4 regions of the Mycobacterium sp. DBP42 genome follow, and region 1 is predicted to be linked to each of the others. Evidence: riboswitches for the same ligand, from Rfam matches in the RefSeq annotation. Region 1 holds a riboswitch; each other region holds the start of a gene.

Region 1 (4,862 bases):
TTCGCCAGCGCCGCCGACATCTGCCGGGTGCACGCCGCCCTGCAGGCCTCTGCCGTCGGCCCTGCCGCGCCCGTGAAGGACATCCTGTCCGCGCTGCCCGGCATCGACCCGGATCCGGCGAAATGGAAATACATCGGCGCCAAGGGCGGAAACCTACCCGGCGACCTGACCTTCAGCTGGTACGCGGTGGACCACACCGGACAGCCGTGGGTGTTCAGTTTCCAGCTGAACTGGCCGAAGTTCCGCAGCCCTACCGCCGCGGGCTGGCTGCTGCAAATCGCCAAGCGGGCATTCGCGATGGCTCCGGTGGCGCACTAGGACCGGGCTAGCTGCCGCTTCGCAGCGTCCAAGCCTGGCCGCGGAAATGCATGACCGTACGGCTCATCGGTGCAACATCGATGCGCCAGAAAGACCTCGGCGGTGCGTCCAACGCCACCAGGATGGCGGCCCGGACCACCGCCGGATGTGTCACCGCAACCAGCCGGCCACGCACCGGCGCCAGGCTGTCCAGCCAACGGTGCACCCGGTTGACGAGACCGACCACCGTTTCACCGCCGTGCGGTGCCCGGGCCGGATCAGTCAGCCAGACCGCCAGGTCGGCCGGCGGCAGGCCGCCGAGCACACTGCCGCGCCAGCCGCCGAAATCCAGATCGGCCAGTTGCGGCTCGACCGCCGCCGAGAGCCCCAGCAGTTCGGCGGTCTGGCGGGCCCGCTTCTCCGGCCCGCAATACGCGGCGTCGATGACACCGAGTTCAACGGCCGCATCAGCCTGACGATGCCCCAGCGCATTCAGCGGCTCGTCGGTGGGAAACCGGCCGGCTGCCGTGGCGTCGGTCATGGCGTGAGACACCAACGTCAGCCGGACGACCTCACTCACTGGGACTCACGCCGACACTGACTCCCGCTTACCTTCCAACAACCTCGACGCCATCGCCCCGAACACCAGACCGATCGTCGCCCATATCACCACCTGCGTGCCCAGCGAGAACAGGCGGAACTGGTAGAGATCGTCGGCCGGGAACGTCGACGGGGTCTCGTGGATGCCCGGCAGGATCAGGAAGACCACGGCCATCGAGACCACATAGTCCGCGACGCCTACCAGGCACGCATTCCACACCCCCAGCTTCGGTGTCAGCCGGCGCGCCAGCAGTACCGAACCGACGAACAACCCTGCCGAGAGCACCACCAATAGCAGGTACAGCAGGGTGCGCTGCTGGATGGTCTCGTCGAGGCTGACCGCCGGCGGGTTCGGCGGGTATTTGAGCGCCGGGACGATCCACAGGCTGACGAGCATGCCGCCGGCCGTCAATGCAGCCAACGCGCGCGCCGACAGGTTGGCCCTGCCGTAGACCGCGCAGAACACGACGGCCAGCAGGGCGCCCATCGCGACGCTGAAGATCAGGACGCCGAGGCCCATGCCGACGTTGGATTGCACGCCGCGGGTGAACACCTCGACGCTCTCACCGCCGTGGGAATGCCCACCGGCGCCGTGTGAATGCTCCGCGGCTTCATCCGCTGCGCCGACACCGTTCTCGAAGTCGATCGCCCTGCCGATGATCGGTTCGATCAGCAGCTTCGCCCATCCGAAAGCAAGCACACCTGCCAGGGCGCCGGCCAAGATGCCGCGCCCGATGATCTGTCTTTCCATTGGCTCGGTTATCTCGCCCGCGGGTCAGTGGCAGGGGAAACCGAGCAGGTGGCGGGCGTCGTGCACGAACTCGTGCACGTAGGTGTTGTTACCGAACACCGACGTTGCGCCCTGGTCCATTCCGACGAAATAGAGGGCCAGCAGCGCCACGAACGCCGTCAGGGTCAGCCAGAGCACCGCCTTGGTGGCCGACAGGTCGATCGGCCGAGCGTGGCTGGCGCGTGCGTCAGTGGAAGCCATCGGGTGGTCCTTTCCGGGAATTCGCGTCCCAGTCCGTGTCGCGACAGGTCAGGGTCTGACTGTTAACAGTGGCGCGGCCGCTCTGGACTCTCACCAGATTCCTGTTCCTGTCGATTACATCAGCATCGTAACTACCGGCGCAGGCGATCGACCCATCGGCAGGACGAAAAACGCCCCCACCGATGGGTGGGGGCGTTTCTCATGTGCAGTTATTCCGCAGTGGCTCCGGCCTTGGCCAGGTCCGGACCATCGGAGCCGGCCGCCTTGGGCGCGCCCGAGAACGTGAACTTCGCGTCCTCGCCGGCACCTTCGCCGTCCCAGCCCTCGACGTCGACCGTGACCAACTGGCCGGGCCCGAGCTCCTCGAACAGGATCTTCTCGGACAGTTGATCCTCGATCTCGCGCTGGATGGTGCGGCGCAGGGGCCGGGCACCGAGCACGGGGTCGAAGCCTCGCTTGGCCAGCAGGGCCTTGGCCTTGTCGGTCAGCTCCATGGCCATGTCCTTGGTCTTGAGCTGGTTGCCGACCCGGCCGATCATCAGGTCGACCATCTGGATGATCTCGTCCTGCGTCAGCTGGTGGAACACGATGATGTCATCGATGCGGTTGAGGAACTCCGGCCGGAAGTGCTTCTTGAGCTCGTCGTTGACCTTCTGCTTCATCCGCTCGTAGTTGTTCTCCCCGCCGCCCTGGCTGAAGCCCAGTCCGACCGCCTTGCTGATGTCGGAGGTGCCCAGGTTCGAGGTGAAGATCAACACCGTGTTCTTGAAGTCGACCGTGCGGCCCTGTCCGTCGGTGAGACGTCCGTCCTCCAGGACCTGCAACAGGCTGTTGTAGATCTCCTGGTGGGCCTTCTCGATCTCGTCGAACAGCACGACCGAGAACGGCTTGCGGCGCACCTTCTCGGTGAGCTGGCCGCCCTCTTCGTAGCCGACGTAGCCCGGAGGGGCACCGAACAGCCGCGACGCGGTGAAGCGGTCGTGGAACTCGCCCATGTCGATCTGGATGAGCGCGTCGTCGTCGCCGAACAGGAAGTTGGCCAGCGCCTTGGACAGCTCGGTCTTACCGACACCGGACGGGCCGGCGAAGATGAACGAACCGGACGGGCGCTTCGGGTCCTTCAGACCGGCGCGGGTACGGCGGATCGCCTTCGAGACGGCCTTGACGGCATCCTCCTGGCCGATGATCCGCTTGTGCAGCTCGTCCTCCATGCGCAGCAGGCGCGTGGTCTCGGCCTCGGTCAGCTTGAACACCGGGATACCGGTCCAGTTGCCCAGCACCTCGGCGATCTGCTCGTCGTCGACCTCGGCGACAACGTCGAGATCGCCTGAGCGCCACTGCTTCTCACGCTCACCGCGCTGGGCGACCAGAGTCTTCTCCCGATCGCGCAGGCTCGCCGCCTTCTCGAAGTCCTGCGCGTCGATCGCGGACTCCTTCTCCCGGCGCGCGTCGGCGATCTTCTCGTCGAACTCGCGCAGGTCTGGCGGAGCGGTCATCCGGCGGATACGCATCCGGGCGCCGGCCTCGTCGATCAGGTCGATCGCCTTGTCCGGCAGGAACCGGTCGTTGATGTAGCGGTCGGCCAGAGTGGCGGCGGCCACCAGCGCGCCGTCGGTGATCGAGACGCGGTGGTGCGCCTCGTAACGATCACGCAGACCCTTGAGGATCTCGATGGTGTGCTCGACCGTCGGCTCACCCACCTGGACCGGCTGGAACCGGCGCTCCAGGGCGGCGTCCTTCTCGATGTACTTGCGGTACTCGTCGAGGGTGGTGGCACCGATGGTCTGCAGCTCGCCGCGGGCCAGCTTGGGCTTCAGGATCGACGCGGCGTCGATGGCGCCCTCGGCGGCACCCGCGCCGACGAGCGTGTGCAGCTCGTCGATGAACAGGATGATGTCGCCGCGGGTGTTGATCTCCTTGAGCACCTTCTTGAGGCGTTCCTCGAAGTCACCGCGGTAGCGGCTGCCCGCGACCAGCGAACCCAGGTCGAGCGTGTAGAGCTGCTTGTCCTTGAGCGTCTCGGGAACCTCGCCGTGAACGATGGCCTGTGCCAGGCCCTCGACAACGGCGGTCTTGCCGACGCCGGGCTCGCCGATCAGCACCGGGTTGTTCTTGGTGCGGCGGCTCAGCACCTGCATGACGCGCTCGATTTCCTTCTCGCGGCCGATGACCGGATCGAGCTTGCCCTCCATGGCGGCGGCGGTCAGGTTACGGCCGAACTGGTCGAGCACCAGAGACGTCGACGGGTTGCCCGACTCGCCCCCACGGCCACCGGTGCCGGCCTCGGCGGCCTCCTTGCCCTGGTAACCGCTCAGCAGCTGGATGACCTGCTGGCGCACGCGGGTCAGCTCGGCGCCGAGCTTGACCAGCACCTGGGCGGCGACGCCTTCACCTTCGCGGATCAGACCGAGCAGGATGTGCTCGGTGCCGATGTAGTTGTGGCCGAGCTGCAGCGCCTCGCGCAAGGACAGCTCCAGCACCTTCTTGGCGCGCGGCGTGAACGGGATGTGCCCGGACGGGGCCTGCTGACCCTGGCCGATGATCTCCTCGACCTGGCTGCGCACGCCTTCCAGCGAGATGCCCAACGACTCCAGCGACTTGGCGGCGACGCCTTCGCCCTCGTGAATCAGACCCAACAGGATGTGCTCGGTCCCGATGTAGTTGTGGTTGAGCATCCGGGCTTCTTCTTGCGCCAGGACGACGACCCTGCGGGCACGGTCGGTAAATCTCTCAAACATCGGTGGTTACCTGCTCTCCATCGCTAGCGGTACCCGCGTACGGCTGCGTTCTGTCGGTTTTCTCATAGCCCGCACGTAGTACCTACCGTCCACTCTAATGGGCGGCCGTCCCGGGCGCGGAGGTTGGCGGTCCGTTCCGCAGGGGCGGTACCCGGTACGAGCTGTCCACATCTAGTGCTGCAGATGAGCAACGCCGCCGGTCGGCGAATCGTTTCCGAATTCCGGTCCCAACGGGT
Region 2 (4,862 bases), on a different contig from region 1:
GCTGCCGGCAGCCACCACGGTGCCGGCCGACAGCACCACCACGTCGTCGCAGAACATCGCCGCGAGGTTGAGATCGTGCAGCGCCACCACACTGGTGACGTCGAGCGCGCGGACCATCGCCATGATCTCCAGCTGATGAGCGATGTCGAGATGGTTGGTCGGTTCGTCGAGCAACAACTCGCTGGGCTCCTGAGCCAAGGCCCGGGCGATGTGTACGCGCTGACGTTCCCCGCCCGAGAGGGTGTGCCATGCCCGGTCGGCCATCTCGTCGAGGCCGGTGGCGGCGATCGCCGCGGCCACCGCGGCGGTGTCGTCGCCACCGCCGCCGAACAGCGGGGCGTGCGGGATCCGGCCCAACCGCACGATGTCACGCACCGCGATGTCCAGATCGGTGTCCGCGTGCTGGCCGACCACCGCCACGCGCCGCGCCACCGCCCTCCGCGACATCGTGTGCAGCTCACGGCCGTCGAGCTGCACACTGCCCGAGTCGGGCCGGTCGATGCCGGCCAGCAGGCGCAACAGGGACGACTTGCCGGAACCGTTGGGGCCCAACAGTCCCACGGTGCTACCGGGAGCCGGATCCACCGTGACGCCGTCCAGGACGGCCCTTCCCGAACGGGTCCAGCACACCGCGACCGCCCGCAGACTCATCGGCGTACTCCTCTGCGCCGCAACAAGATCAGTGCGAAGGCGGGAACGCCGAGTAGTGCGGTGACCACACCGGTGGGCAATTCCTGCGGGGCGAAGACCGTACGGGCCAGGGTGTCCACCCAGACCATGAAGACCGCGCCGAGGATCACCGCTGTCGGCAACAAGCGCCGATGGCCGGGCCCGACGACAAAGCGCGCGGCGTGCGGCAGCACGAGCCCGACGAAACCGATCGCCCCGGCGGCGCTGACCAGCGCCGCCGTCACCAGTGCGGTCATCACCAGCAACACGACGCGTACCCGGGTCACCGCGACCCCCAGCGTCGCGGCCGCATCCTGCCCGAATGCGAACGCGTCAAGGGTGCGTGCCTGGGCCAGGCACAGCGCCAACCCGACACCGACCACCATCGAGCAGGTGGTCACGTCGGACCAGGACACTCCGGCCAGCGACCCCAACAGCCAGAACAGCACTCCCCTGGTCTGTTCGGCGTCGGCCGACGACAGCACGATGAACGACGTCAGTGCCGAGAACAGCTGGGTGCCGGCCACCCCGGCCAGCACCACCCGATCGGTCCCGCCGCCGGCCGCGTAGGCCAACAGCAGCACCACGGCGAACGACAACACCGCGCCGGCGAAGGCGCCACCGGACAGGCTCAGCGTGCCCGCGCCGACGCCGAGCACCGCGACCAGCACGGCACCGGTAGAGGCACCCGAGGAGATGCCCAGCACGAACGGGTCGGCCAAGGGATTGCGGAGCAGGGACTGCAGTATCGCCCCGCACAAGGCCAACCCGGCCCCGGCGATCGCCGCCAGGACGACCCGCGGCAATCGCAATTGCCAGACGATGCTCTCCTGCAGCCGGGTCGCCCCCGACGGCCCCGCGCCGAGACGGTCGCCGACAATGCGATACACGTCCCCCACCGACAATGCGGCCGGTCCGATCGTGATGGCCACCGCGGCGGAGAACACCACGAGGACCACTCCGGCGGCCCACAGACCGCCGATCCACGTGGTGCGAAGTCTCACGGCGCCGCGCCAAATCCGAGTTCGGCCAGGCCCTTTGCCACTTTCTCAGCGCCGTCGACGGTGCGGATCGACGGGTTGAGGTCCGCCCCGTTCACCACGATGTAGCGACGGTGCCGCACTGCGGTAAGTCCCTGGGTGAGCGGATTCGACTCCAGGAACTCGATTTTGGTCTCCAACGCGTCACCATCGATCGTGCGTCGGCTCAGGTCGGCGAGGACCAGCACGTCCGGGTCGCGGTCGGCCACAGTCTCCCAACTCACCTGCGGCCATTCATCGGTGGTGTCGGCGAACACATTGCGGGCCCCCACCGACCCAGCGATCACGCCGGGAGATCCGCAGCAGCCGGCGAAGTAGGGAGCACGGATGTCGGAGAACCAGAACGCCATGTCGACGCCGAACGGGACCCCGGCGATGCGGTCCAACCGGGCGCGCAGCTGCGCGATGAGCCGGTCGCCGCGATCGGCGACATCGAATATCTTCGCCAGTTCACCGATTTCGGTGTATATCGCCTCCATCTCGAACGGCGTGGTGCGCGCACCGTCGCCATTGACCGCGGTCTTTCCCTCGCAGTCGCTGGGTGCCAGATACGTCGGGACACCGAGGCGTTCGAACTGTTCGCGGTCGGCGACGCCGCCGGGCCCGAGGGTTCCGCCGAAGGAGGCCGACACGAAATCGGGTTCGGCGCCGAGCACGGTCTCCAGCGACGGCTTGTTCACCGCCAATCGCGGTACCCGGGCGTTTTCGCCGTCGAGATCGGCGCGGACGGGGTCCGTCCACGTCGCGGTGCCGACCATGCGGTCCGCCAGGCCCAGCGAAAGCAGTATCTCGGTGGAACCTTGGTTCAGCGAGACAGCACGCCGCGGCGGCGCACCGATCACCACTTCCCGGCCGCAATTCCGCACCGTCAGTGGGTATCCGGGCGATTCGGCCGGATCCGGGACCGCGTGGGTGGACTGAGCGCATCCCACCAACGACCACGCGCTCACCACCCCGACCATCAGGCGGGCCGCGCGGTTCACCGGGCCAACCCGAAGGCCTTGAGACCGGCCGCCAATTTCACCACCGCGTCGACCTCGCGGATCCCGGGATCCAGTTCGGACCCGCTCAGCACGACGTAGCGCTTGTTTCGCACCGCGGTCATGTTCCTGGTCACCGGATTCGACTCCAGGAATGTCATTTTCGACTCCAGTGCGTCCCCGTCGACACGCCTTCGGTTCAAGTCGGCCAGTACCAACACGTCGGGGTCGCGGTCGGCCAGCGCCTCCCAGCTGACCTCCGGCCAGTCCTCGCGGGTATCGGCGAAGACGTTGGTGACGCCGAGTTCGCCGGCATACAGTCCCGGCGCCGAGCAGCAGCCCGCGAGATACGGCGTCCGCAGTCCCGAGAACCAGAACGCCACACTGACATCCGGCTCGGTGGTGGACGGAATGTCGTCGAGCCGCCGGGTGAGCCGGTCGATGAGGTCCTGGCCGCGCTGTTGCACATCGAAGATCTGGGCGAGTTCGCGTATCTCCCGATACAGGGCATCGAGCATCAGCGGTTCGGTGCGGGTGACGGTCTCACCGTCGACACTCGCGCCCGTACACACCGAAGGCGATTGGTACGTAGGGATTCCCAGCTGAGCGAACCGGCTGCGGTCGGCGACCACGGCTGAGGTGTAGGTGTGTGCGCTGGCCGAGGTGACCAGGTCCGGCTCGGCTGCCAGGACCGTCTCCAGTCCAGGATCGTTGTCTGCGAGCCGGGGCACGGTGGCGTTGTCCGCCGCGAGTTCGGGAAGCACCGGATCGAACCACGTCGAGGTGCCGACCATCCGATCGGCCAGCCCGAGCGACAGCAGGATTTCGGTCGACGCCTGGTACAGCGAGACCGCCCGCCGCGGCGGTCCCTCGAAAGTGACGTTCACACCGCAGTTCTCGATGGTGAGCGGATAGCTGGTCGAGTCAGCTGCGGAAGCTTCACCGGCCGTCTGCCCTGCCGCAGACTCTCGATGACCGCAGGCCACCGTGACCGACAACGCGACAGACAACAGGGACAACAGTGCGGTGAGCACGCGCACGGTCAAACTTCCTTTGATCCAGGGCCCAATCGCGGAGCCGTCAACGGTCATTCCGACCCCAGGTGATCGGACTCGAGGCGATGCCTCATACCGTTGCGCGTCAGTTCCGGCTTTTCACCGGATTCCCCTGTTGGTCGGCATTCGCACTGTAACAGCCGCGACGCAGCGTGATTGCCCGCGCTCGACAGCGGGCATCCCTAGGCCATGACCGCGCTACCACCAGATCCCGACCCAGCCGAGACACCGGATCTGCAACCCGGCGGTGGCGTCGCGCCCGGCGCCACCCCACCGGACTCGGCGCAAACCTCGGGACTGGGCGAACCAGAACCGCGGCCCAGGCACAAGTACACCCCCACTTCGGTCACCGCGATCGCCGGTTTGGTGCTGCTGATCGCGGTGTTCGTCGCGGTAGGCGTCCTGCTCATCATGAAGATGACCGGGGTCTTCGGATAGCCGGGCGACAGATCAGCGCGGCGCCCGCCACATTGCCGTCATGATCGGTCCACCGTCGGGAAGGACGATCTCCCCGGTGACCTCGAACCCGAAACGCAGGTAGTAGGGGATGTTGTCGGGGTTGCTCGACTCCAGGTAGGCCGGGGCGTGTTCGGCGTCCACCCGATCGAGGCGCGATTGCATCAGGGCATGTCCGAAACCGCCGCCGCGCACCGTCGGATCGCTGCCGATCACGGCCAGATACCAGTGCGGTTCCTCGGGATGGTGCTGCTTCATGAGCTCGACGACCTGTTGGCCCCGTCGCGTGTCGCGGCCGAACGCACGCACCATCGAGGGCAGCATCCGCAGTTCTTCGCCGGCAGTCTGCTTCCAACAGCCGGGCCCGTCCCACAAGGCGGCCGCGCCGATCTCGCCATCCCGGCCGGCCACCTCGGCACCGCCGCCGGCAAGGAAGTGGTGACGCGTGATCGCTGCGAACATCCGCGGCAGACCTTTGGCCCGGCGGGCATCGTCAGCCAGGATCCACGACATCACCGGGTCATGATGGAAGGCCCGCCCCAGGACGGCGGCAAGCCGCGCCACGTCGGACTTGTTCGGGGGACGGACGTCAACGGCAGCCACACGCCCACCATCGCACAAGATTTGTGGTTTCGGTGCTCAGGAGGCCAGCGGTCAACGCC
Region 3 (4,862 bases), on a different contig from region 1:
GCAGCCCATGTCGACCAGGGTCGAAACCCCAAGGCGGGCACAGTGGTCGAGCTGGCGGCGCAGGGTGGACAGTGCTGCAGCGTCGTCACGACTCAGATCGGCCGCGTGGCTGAGAATGACGAGATCCAGCCCGTGGTCATCAATGACCGCCGCGACCTTCCTGGCGCGGGCAACCGTGGTGTCCGCGGTGATCAATGCCGTGACACCGTGTACCGGCAGTGCGACCGCGTCGTACCCCGCCGTCACAATGCCACGCAGGGCCCGCTCGAAGGGAAGCTTGGCCCACGGTCGCACGGTGCAGGCAAGGACAGTCATGGGTGCAACTCCTGGTCGTAGCGGACCACGATGGTGCGTCGGGGCGAGTCCGTCGCGCTGGTGGGCGTCAGGGTCAGGGAATGAGCACGGACACCGTAGAGTTCGGAAACAACGACGTCGGTCAGCAGCGTGTCGGCCGGGCCGACCCGGACATCGGCGCCACCGCCCAACAGCAACGCGGTGTCTGCGATCTCGAGGGCGTGGTCGGGATGGTGAGTGGTCAACACGATGCCGTGTCCCTCGTCGGCCAGGCCGCGCAGCAGATGCAGCACCCGGCCCTGATTACGCAGATCCAGTGCGGCGGCGGGTTCATCGAGCACCAATACCTGTCCCTCGGCGGCGATTGCCCGCGCGATCAGCACCAGCTGACGCTCGCCGCCGCTGAGTGAGGGATAGTCCCGGTCGGCGAGCGGGGCGATACCGACCCGTTCGAGGGCGGCCTGCGCGCACCGATAATCCCGCCGTCCCGGCCTGGTCATCCGGCCCAGATGCCGAACGCGTCCCATCAGCACCATGTCCATCGCCGTGTAGGCGAAGGTGGAGCGGTGGCTCTGCGGGACGTACCCGATCACCCCGTCGGCGCGGACGCGGCCTTCTGACGGCTCCGCCAGACCGACCACGCAGCGCAACAAGGTGGTCTTACCGCGGCCGTTGGGGCCCAGGACCGAGAGAATCTCGCCCGGCGCGAGTTGGTAGCAGACATCGCGGAAGAGCCATCGCTCACGGTCGTAGGCGAAGCCGAGTCCATCGAGTTCAAGCATCCGACCACATCCGTTGCCGGCGGCTACGCAACAGGATCAGAAACACCGGTGCGCCGACGATGGCGGTAAGTACGCCCAGCGGGATCTCGGCGACCCCCAGTGTGCGGGTGACGGTGTCGATCGCGGTCAGATATGCGGCGCCGAGGCCGATGCTGACCGGGATGAGCACCCGGTTGTCCGCCCCGACCCACAGCCGGGCCAGGTGCGGTACCACCAACCCCACCCAACCGATGACGCCGCTGACCGCCACCGCCCCGGCAACGATCGCCGCGACAGCGGTGAAAATCAGCCAGCGCAGCCGGCCGGGATGCAATCCCAGTGTCACAGCGTCCTCGTCGCCCAGCGAAAGCACGTTGATCCGCCAGCGCAATGCGTAGATGACGGCGCCGCCGAGCAGTACCGGCACCCCGGCGATGACGACCTTCGCGTAAGTGGCGGTGGCCAGGCTGCCCAGCAACCAGAAGACCAGCGATTGCAGTTCGCCGTACGGATCAGCGAGGTAGGTCATGAACGACACCAACGCCGTGAAGAACGCTCCGACCACAATGCCCGACAACACGATCGCCAGCGGTGGGGTCGGTCCTCGAGTTCGACTGACGGCGAAGACCGCCACCAGTGCGGCCATCCCGAACCCGAACGAACCCAGTACCAGGGCAGCCGAGCCAAGGCTCAGGACGATGGCGAGCGCACCCCCGAATGATGCGCCGGACGAGACGCCGAGGATCTGTGGGCTGACCAGCGGATTGCCGAACACCGCTTGTAGCGCGGCCCCGCAGCCGGCGAGTCCCGCGCCGACCAGAATGGCCAACAACACGCGGGGCAGCCGGACGTTGAGCACGACAGCATCCTCGGCCGCAGTCCAGGTCTGCTCGAGCGGCAGCAGCCGACCGAGCAGAATCCGCACGACCTGATCCGGCGCGACCGAGTACCTGCCCACGGCAAGCGCGATGACGGCCACCAGCACGACACCCACCGGAATGACGAGATACGCGGTACGGACGCTGGATACGGCCGAGCGCTCAGCGGCCGAAGTCAACATAGTCACTGGAGTCGGAATTGGCTGTGGAGTAGAGGATCTCGCCGATTTGCGCATCGGTGGGTTCGGTGCCGTACCAGAGCGCGTACTGCCTGGCCACTTCGGCGCGCAGGCCGGGTGCCCCGGTCCCGTGGACCACTCCGGCCAACCACTGCCACATCAAAGGTGATTCCTGGCTCGGGGGATCCCACCGGTATCCGCCCAACGGCACCTTGTAGATCCGACGTTGCGCCACGGCCCGCAGGCTCGCCAGCGCCGGGTCACGGTAAAGATCTGCGGGCAGCTTCGGACCGAAGTTGCCCAGCAGGACGATGTCGGGATCCCACCTCAGCAGCTGCTCGGTGTCGATGGGGGCCTCGTCGGCGTCGATCTCCACAGCGGGATTGCGGGCACCGACGAGTTCGGTGACGAAGTGGTTGTAGGACGCCCGGCCGCCCACATCCAGCGTGTCGGCGGCGCCCCGCAGGTACAGCACCGATGGCCGCGTCGAGCTGGCATCGGGCACCGGAATCTCACTGCGCAACAACCGCATTCGATCGCGCATCCAACCGATCAGTGCCGCGGCCCGCTCCGGCTTGCCGAGCAGTTCGCCGTAGAGCGCAACCGCGTCCTCGAGATCCTGCTGGGTTCCGTAACGCAGCTGCGCCACGGTCAACCCGGCATTCTGCAATGGTTCAACGATGCCAGGGCCACGGTCGCCCCACTGGATCACCACATCCGGGTCCAGCGCCAGCACGCTCTCCACGTTCGGTGCGAACTCGGCGCCTGCCACGTCGGTGGGAACCGTCAGCAGCCCCGGATACGCCGCGCCGATGAAACTGTCCTCGATCGCAGAACGCGAGGCGGCGTTCATGCCGACCAGAACCTCGGGTCCGCCGTTGACGGCCACCATCATCGACGCGGCCGGCTTCGGGATGGTCACCACCCGCCGGGCCGGCCGCGGCAACTGCACGGTCGCACCGGCGAGATCGGTGACCGTGACGGCCCCGACCCCACTGCCTGATTCGGCCCGTCCGCACCCGACGCCCACCACCGATGCCGCGGCGGTGGCCAGGATTCCGCCCAACATTTTCCGGCGCGCGATGAACTGACCGCTCACGAATACCTCCCGGGAGTCCGCGCTCCGTGGATGTTGTCCGCGATGGGTCAGTGTCGTGGCTCCCGGACTGAGCTACCCCGTTGGATGCATCGAGGTTCGCGGTCCGGTCACAGTGGCGGGACCGCACCGGATTCACACCGGTTTCCTGGGTCCCATCGCGTTATGGATCGTGGATACCCTAGCCCACGGTCCGGTGCGGGCTCAGTGACCGAAGATCGTCGGCAGGGCCAGCGCCGAATCGATGGCCAGCGCGCAGAACACCACGGCCAGGTAGTTGTTCGACTGCAGGAACAACCGCAGCGGCTTCACCGGCTCGCCGCGCTTGACCCCGGAGTACAGCTGGTGCGCCATCACCAGGAACCACGCGCCCGCCAGCAGGGCCACCGCGCCGTAGAGCCATCCGGTGGCCAGCGCCAGCACCAGCGTGGTGAGCACTGTCAGCCAGGTGTAGATCAGGATCTGGCGGGTAACCTCGCGCTCGGTGGCCACCGCGGGCAACATCGGCACCCCGGCCGCCTTGTAGTCGTCCTTGTATCGCATGGCCAGTGCCCAGGTGTGCGGCGGTGTCCAGAAGAAGATGATCAGGAACATCACCAACGCTTGCCACTGGATCGTGCCGGTCACCGCGGACCAGCCGATCATCACCGGCATGCAACCGGCCGCGCCGCCCCACACCACGTTTTGCGAGGTGCGGCGTTTGAGCAGCAACGTGTAGACGAAGACGTAGAACGCGATCGTGGCAACGGCCAGTAACCCGGACAGCAGGTTCGAGGTCCACCACAGCCAGCAGAAGGACGTGACCGAGAGCACGAGCCCGAAGATCAGGGCGTGGCGGGTAGGCACCGAAGCCTTGGCCAGCGGTCGGCGCGCGGTCCGCTTCATCACCTTGTCGATGTCGGCGTCAGCCACGCAGTTGAGCGTGTTGGCGCCGGCCGCCGCGAGCCCACCGCCGATCAGGGTGTTGAGGATCAGCAGCGGGTCAATCGTGCCGCGGTCCGCGAACAGCATCGCTGGAATGGTGGTGACCAGCAACAACTCGATCACGCGCGGCTTGGTCAATGCCAGATACGACAGGAACGTGGTCCGTATTCGGCTCGGCGCCCCATTGATGAGCCGGCGCTCGCGAATGCTCACGCAAATAACTCCTCGGGTGGCGTCACGCGGCTTCTACTACACACGATGGTAGACCGCCGCCCGAATGCCTCGGCACCGCAGGGTCTGTTCCGGGGCAACTACGGGTAAACGACCGGGTATCGGTGCGAGAACCAGTCTGCATCGGATGAGTCCGCCCCACTAGGGTGTTTGTCGTAGCAGCATGGCAACTGCGAGCACATGCCAGCAGATAGAAGACGAGGAAGTGAGCTTAGTGACCACCGCCGAAGAGATCACCGCTCTCACCCAGCCCAACCACCCAGATGACTGGACCGAGCTCGACAGCGTTGCCGTCGACACCGTCCGGGTGCTCGCGGCTGACGCGGTGCAGAAGGTCGGCAACGGCCACCCGGGTACCGCGATGAGCCTGGCTCCCCTCGCCTACACGTTGTTCCAGCGGCAGCTGCGCCACGATCCCAGCGACACCGAATGGATCGGTCGCGACCGCTTCGTACTGTCCTGCGGGCATTCCAGCCTGACCCTCTACCTGCAGCTCTAC
Region 4 (4,862 bases), on a different contig from region 1:
GCAAAACGACTGAACATGCGTGAACTTGCGCCTCTCGTGGGACTGGCCCCTGTCGTCCTGCGACACGTCGTGGTCGCCAGAACCCAACGGGGCCAAGGAATCTGTCGCGACGAATCATGAACCTATTGCGTTTCGGTTCGGTGAACAATGCCCCAACAGTCGCCGCCGCATTCCCGTCCGGCTGAGGGTTCCTCAGCTGTGAAGTTTCTGGGAAATCCCCTGTGCTGCAGCGTATTCCGCAATTGAGGAAAGCGGGGCGCCAGCGGCACGCGATGGACGACGTGTGGAGGGGGCAGATTGGCAGGCTGTTCACTTTCTGGACATGTGAACCCTCAACGGTGTGGTGACTCGGAGGTACGGCGAAAGCGCCGGAACTGCCACCGACTGAAGGAGGAATCGTTGAGGTCGTTTCAGGTGTACCAGCGAGGGCTGGTATCGCTGATCGTTGCCTTCAGCATCGGTTTCGCTGCCACGCCGATGGCTGTCGCCGAACCTGGTGATGAGGCCGGTGCTCCCGGCCCCGTGCTGCCCGAGTTGCCCCCGGTGCCGGCCGCCGGTCCGGTACCGGTGCCGGTCGCCGGCACCGATGACCCCGGTGTACCTGCGGTTACGGCCTGCTCGACGTTCGCCGACGCGCTCGATTCGGCGTCGACGTTCTACGGCGACTTCGCTGATTCGATCGAGGGTGTGGAGCGGCCCGACTACCGGGATCCGACCATCAGCACGACGAACACGAGCGGTCGGACCGCGCTGCGCGAAGCGGCCGCGTCGGCACTGAACGCTGCCGGCACGCCGGGACTGCCGCCCGATATCGCAAACCCCATGCGGGCATGGTCCTTCGGCGCCACCAAGCTGCTCTTGAAGATGGGGCTGCGCAGCGGCGGTCAGTCGCTCAATGACACCGCCACCCAACTCAACAACGATGCCACCAATGCGCAGATGGCTTGCGCCGCAGCGGGAACCCACGCCTGATGCGCGTGGTCACACCGTGCTGTAAGCAGAGGAATACCGTGCTCGGCGTTGTGTTTTCGTTGATCATGCTCGTGCTGCCGGCCACCAGCTGTGCCGACAACGGCGACAAGGCTCAGGGGCCGCCGGAAGAAGTGCCCAAGTCGGCCCTCGAGAGGCTGCTGCTCACCACCGATCAGGTCAACGCCATGATGACGACCGTTGGGATGGTGGCACATCCGCCGGTCACCGAGATGAACGACCATCGCAACCTGCTGCCCAATCTGAATTGTCTGGGCGCGTGGCAGGTGAACGAGTCCGCCATCTACGGCGACCGTTGGACCGCCATGCGCCAGGTGCTGCTACGCGGTCCCGACAGGGACAACTGGGACAACCTGCTGGTGCAGTCGGTGGTGATCTTCCCTTCGACACAAGAAGCCGCCGACTTTCTCGATCAGTCGGCCGATCGCTGGTCGAAGTGCACCAACCACAATGTGAACATCACGCTCAACGGGCAGCCGCTGCCCAGGTGGCGCAGCGGCGATCTGATCGAGACGGATTCGGAGCTCACCTTGCCGTTCACCCGTATTGACGGGGACCAGACCCGCGCCTGCCAGCGTGCGCTGGCGGTGGCCGCCAACCTTGTGATGGATATCCAAGCGTGTAAGCCGGGAGGGTCCTCGGTGACCCAGGCCGCTGAGGTGGTGGACAAGATCAAGGCCGCGATGGCGCGCTGACCGGTACCCGCCGCGCTGCGGCGGGTAGTCTGAGGCGCGCAGCTGGTTTGTCGGTACCGGGGTGTTTGCGGAGCCGACATCGAACGCCGCAGGCTGGTTGAGATGTGGCGTGAGAGGGAACCCGGTGAGAATCCGGGACTGTCCCGCAGCGGTATGCAGGAACGACCGCCGTCATCAGCACTGGCACGCAGGGAACTGCGGCCGGGAAGCGACGGCCAGTAGGGGCGCGGTTTTCCGTGCGTGCCTGTGAGTCCGAAGACCTGCCAGCCGTACCGGGCGCGCCGCGTCCGGTGGTTCATCGCCTCGCGGAATGGGCAGTGGCCGAAAGTAGTTCGCTCGTGGCGGGTGGCTGCGTTCGGTTCGGTGTCTCCTGGCGGTGGCCATCCCCGTATGTTGAAGGACGTCGTCATGAGCACAACCGCAGCACCCTTCGCCGCCACCATCCTCGGGTCGCCCCGAATCGGGCCGAACCGCGAACTCAAGCGCGCAGTCGAGAAGTACTGGGCCGGCCGCATCGATCGCGACGAACTCGAATCCGTGGCCGCCGGCCTGCGTCGCGACACGTGGGCGTCAATGGTCGCAGCCGGGCTGGACTCGGTCCCGGTCAACACCTTCTCGTACTACGACCAGATGCTCGACACCGCAGTTCTTGTCGGCGCACTGCCGCCCAGGGTGGCCGATGTGCCCGACGACTTGGACCGCTATTTTGCCGCGGCGCGAGGCAACGATGACATCGCGCCGCTGGAGATGACCAAGTGGTTCGACACGAACTACCACTACATCGTGCCGGAGATCGGGCCAGAGGCCACCTTTACCCTCAACCCGGACAAGGTGTTGGGGGAGTTGGAAGAGGCACGTGCACAGGGGATTACGGCGCGACCGGTGGTTGTCGGCCCCATCACCTTTCTGACGCTGTCGAAGGCCGTCGACGGTGCGGACGCGCCACTGGCTCGCCTCGATGATCTCATCGATGTCTATTCCGAACTGCTGGGATTGCTGGCAGATAGGGGAATCGAGTGGGTCCAGCTCGACGAGCCGGTGTTGGTGACCGACATCGTCGACAATGCGGCCGAACTCGCCGAGCGGACCTACAACCGTCTCGGTGGACTGGCCAAGAGACCTTCCGTCTTCGTCGCAACCTACTTCGGAGAGCTGAGCGATGCGCTGCCCGCGCTGGCGCGCACGCCGGTCGAGGCCATCGGCGTCGATCTGGTTGCGGGAACTGGTGCTGCCCTGGGCGCAGTGCCGGAGCTCGCGGACAAGCTCCTGGTGGCGGGTGTGGTCGACGGGCGCAACATCTGGCGCACCGACCTGGAGGCCGCTCTGGGCACCTTGTCCGCGCTGCGGGAAGCGGCCGCGGCGATCGTCGTTTCTACGTCGTGCTCGACACTGCATGTGCCCTACGCCCTCGATGCCGAGGACGACCTCGACCCGGCGCTGCGCAGCTGGCTGGCCTTCGGTTTCGAGAAGGTCACTGAAGTGGTGGCGCTGGCACGTGGTCTCAAGGACGGACGCGACGCCATCTCGGCGGAGATCGCTGCGTCCCATGCGGCCATCGAGTCGCGCAAATCCGATCCGCGACTGAACAACAGCCGAGTCCGGGAACGGATCTCGGCGATCGTCGCCTCGGGCGCCAAGCGTGGATCGGCCGATCAGCGTCGCGCTGCACAGCAGGACCGGCTGAAGCTGCCTGCTCTGCCCACCACCACGATCGGGTCATACCCGCAAACCTCGGCCATTCGCATCGCCCGTGCCGACCTCAGGTCGGGCAAGATCGCCGCCGCGGAGTACGAGCGCAGGATGAAGGCCGAGATCGCCGAGGTGATCAAGCTGCAGGAGCAGCTGGGCCTGGACGTGCTGGTGCACGGTGAACCCGAGCGCAACGACATGGTGCAGTACTTCGCCGAGCAGCTCGACGGGTTCTTCGCCACACAGAACGGCTGGGTGCAGTCCTATGGCAGCCGCTGCGTGCGACCGCCGATCCTCTACGGGGACGTGACGCGGCCGAAGCCGATGACGGTGGAGTGGATCACGTACGCGCAGTCACTCACCGACAAGCCCGTCAAGGGCATGCTCACCGGTCCTGTCACCATCCTGGCCTGGTCGTTCGTCCGCGATGATCAGCCGTTGGCGGATACGGCTGCGCAGGTGGCACTGGCGATTCGGGACGAGACCGTCGATCTGCAGTCTGCCGGCATCGCGATCATCCAGGTCGACGAGCCGGCTCTGCGCGAGCTGCTGCCGTTGCGCTCGAAAGACAAAGCGGCATACCTGAACTGGGCGGTGGACGCATTCCGGTTGTCCACCTCCGGAGTGGAGGATTCGACACAGATCCACACCCATCTCTGTTATTCGGAGTTCGGCGAGGTGATCGGCGCGATCGCGGATCTCGATGCCGACGTCACCTCGATCGAAGCGGCTAGGTCGCACATGGAAGTGCTCGGCGATCTGAACGCTGTGGGGTTCTCCAACAGCGTCGGCCCGGGTGTGTACGACATCCACTCGCCGAGGGTCCCCGGAGTCGAAGAGATCGCCACATCGTTGCGGGAGGCACTCGATGCGGTTCCGGCCGAACGACTCTGGGTCAACCCGGATTGCGGCTTGAAGACCCGTACCACCGACGAGGTGACCGAGTCGCTCAAACACCTGGTCGCCGCGGCCGCCGAGGTTCGCGGGCGATAGCGGTCAGCTCGTGGCGGCCTGAGCATCCAGCCAGGCCGCCAACGAGCGCCCGGCCTCCAGGACGTGGCGTTCGGCGATGGCCCGGGCAGCCTCGGCGTTCTTGGCCTCCAAAGCATCCAGCAGCTGCTCATGTTCGTCGAGCGAGTGCTCCTCATGCTCGGGAAACACGGTCAGGAAGTTGGACGGCACCACCCGCGCGGCCTGCCTGATCTGGGTCAGCAACCGGGGGGAGTGCGCGGCCCGGTGGATCTCCTGATGGAACAGCCAGTTGGCCTCGCCGATGCTGTCCTCGCCTGACCGCTGCGCGACATCGGCTGCGAGTTCGCGTAGCCGGCCGAGTTCGTCGGCGGTGATCCGCTCGGCAGCCCAGGCGGCGGCCTGGCCGGTGAGGACGCCGAGGATGGTGAAGCTGTCGGTGACGTCGTCCGAGTTGACGCCGATGACGGTGATCCCGCTGCGGGGAGCGACCCGCACCAGCCCTTCGAACGAGAGTTC

Evidence for each region. A riboswitch is a leader RNA that binds a small molecule or an ion and turns the genes downstream of it on or off. The one in region 1 is predicted to bind cobalamin.
Region 2: linked by a shared signal. The riboswitch ahead of E0T84_RS11195 (ABC transporter substrate-binding protein) and the one ahead of E0T84_RS01805 (CbtB-domain containing protein) in region 1 are both predicted to bind cobalamin.
Region 3: linked by a shared signal. The riboswitch ahead of E0T84_RS02670 (ABC transporter substrate-binding protein) and the one ahead of E0T84_RS01805 (CbtB-domain containing protein) in region 1 are both predicted to bind cobalamin.
Region 4: linked by a shared signal. The riboswitch ahead of metE (5-methyltetrahydropteroyltriglutamate--homocysteine S-methyltransferase) and the one ahead of E0T84_RS01805 (CbtB-domain containing protein) in region 1 are both predicted to bind cobalamin.

What each region holds. Positions count from the first base shown of each region.
Region 1 covers NZ_VCMY01000001.1:359,682-364,543, reverse strand. Annotated here, with positions in the region: gene E0T84_RS01820 (serine hydrolase) at 1-318, shown strand, start outside; gene E0T84_RS01815 (histidine phosphatase family protein) at 326-877, opposite strand; gene E0T84_RS01810 (CbtA family protein) at 884-1,648, opposite strand; gene E0T84_RS01805 (CbtB-domain containing protein) at 1,673-1,888, opposite strand; cobalamin riboswitch at 1,917-2,042, opposite strand; gene clpC1 (ATP-dependent protease ATP-binding subunit ClpC) at 2,098-4,626, opposite strand.
Region 2 covers NZ_VCMY01000008.1:61,113-65,974, reverse strand. Annotated here, with positions in the region: gene E0T84_RS11210 (ABC transporter ATP-binding protein) at 1-651, opposite strand, end outside; gene E0T84_RS11205 (iron ABC transporter permease) at 648-1,673, opposite strand; gene E0T84_RS11200 (ABC transporter substrate-binding protein) at 1,670-2,671, opposite strand; gene E0T84_RS11195 (ABC transporter substrate-binding protein) at 2,689-3,723, opposite strand; cobalamin riboswitch at 3,769-3,901, opposite strand; gene E0T84_RS11190 (DUF6480 family protein) at 3,934-4,182, shown strand; gene E0T84_RS11185 (GNAT family N-acetyltransferase) at 4,195-4,803, opposite strand; gene E0T84_RS11180 (CBS domain-containing protein) at 4,855-4,862, opposite strand, start outside.
Region 3 covers NZ_VCMY01000002.1:35,636-40,497, reverse strand. Annotated here, with positions in the region: gene E0T84_RS02685 (TIM barrel protein) at 1-315, opposite strand, end outside; gene E0T84_RS02680 (ABC transporter ATP-binding protein) at 312-1,076, opposite strand; gene E0T84_RS02675 (iron ABC transporter permease) at 1,069-2,115, opposite strand; gene E0T84_RS02670 (ABC transporter substrate-binding protein) at 2,096-3,211, opposite strand; cobalamin riboswitch at 3,239-3,407, opposite strand; gene E0T84_RS02665 (heme o synthase) at 3,413-4,345, opposite strand; gene tkt (transketolase) at 4,578-4,862, shown strand, end outside.
Region 4 covers NZ_VCMY01000016.1:89,445-94,306, reverse strand. Annotated here, with positions in the region: gene E0T84_RS16700 (MspA family porin) at 1-17, opposite strand, end outside; gene E0T84_RS16695 (hypothetical protein) at 400-972, shown strand; gene E0T84_RS16690 (sensor domain-containing protein) at 1,023-1,685, shown strand; cobalamin riboswitch at 1,763-1,968, shown strand; gene metE (5-methyltetrahydropteroyltriglutamate--homocysteine S-methyltransferase) at 2,094-4,367, shown strand; gene E0T84_RS16680 (GntR family transcriptional regulator) at 4,371-4,862, opposite strand, start outside.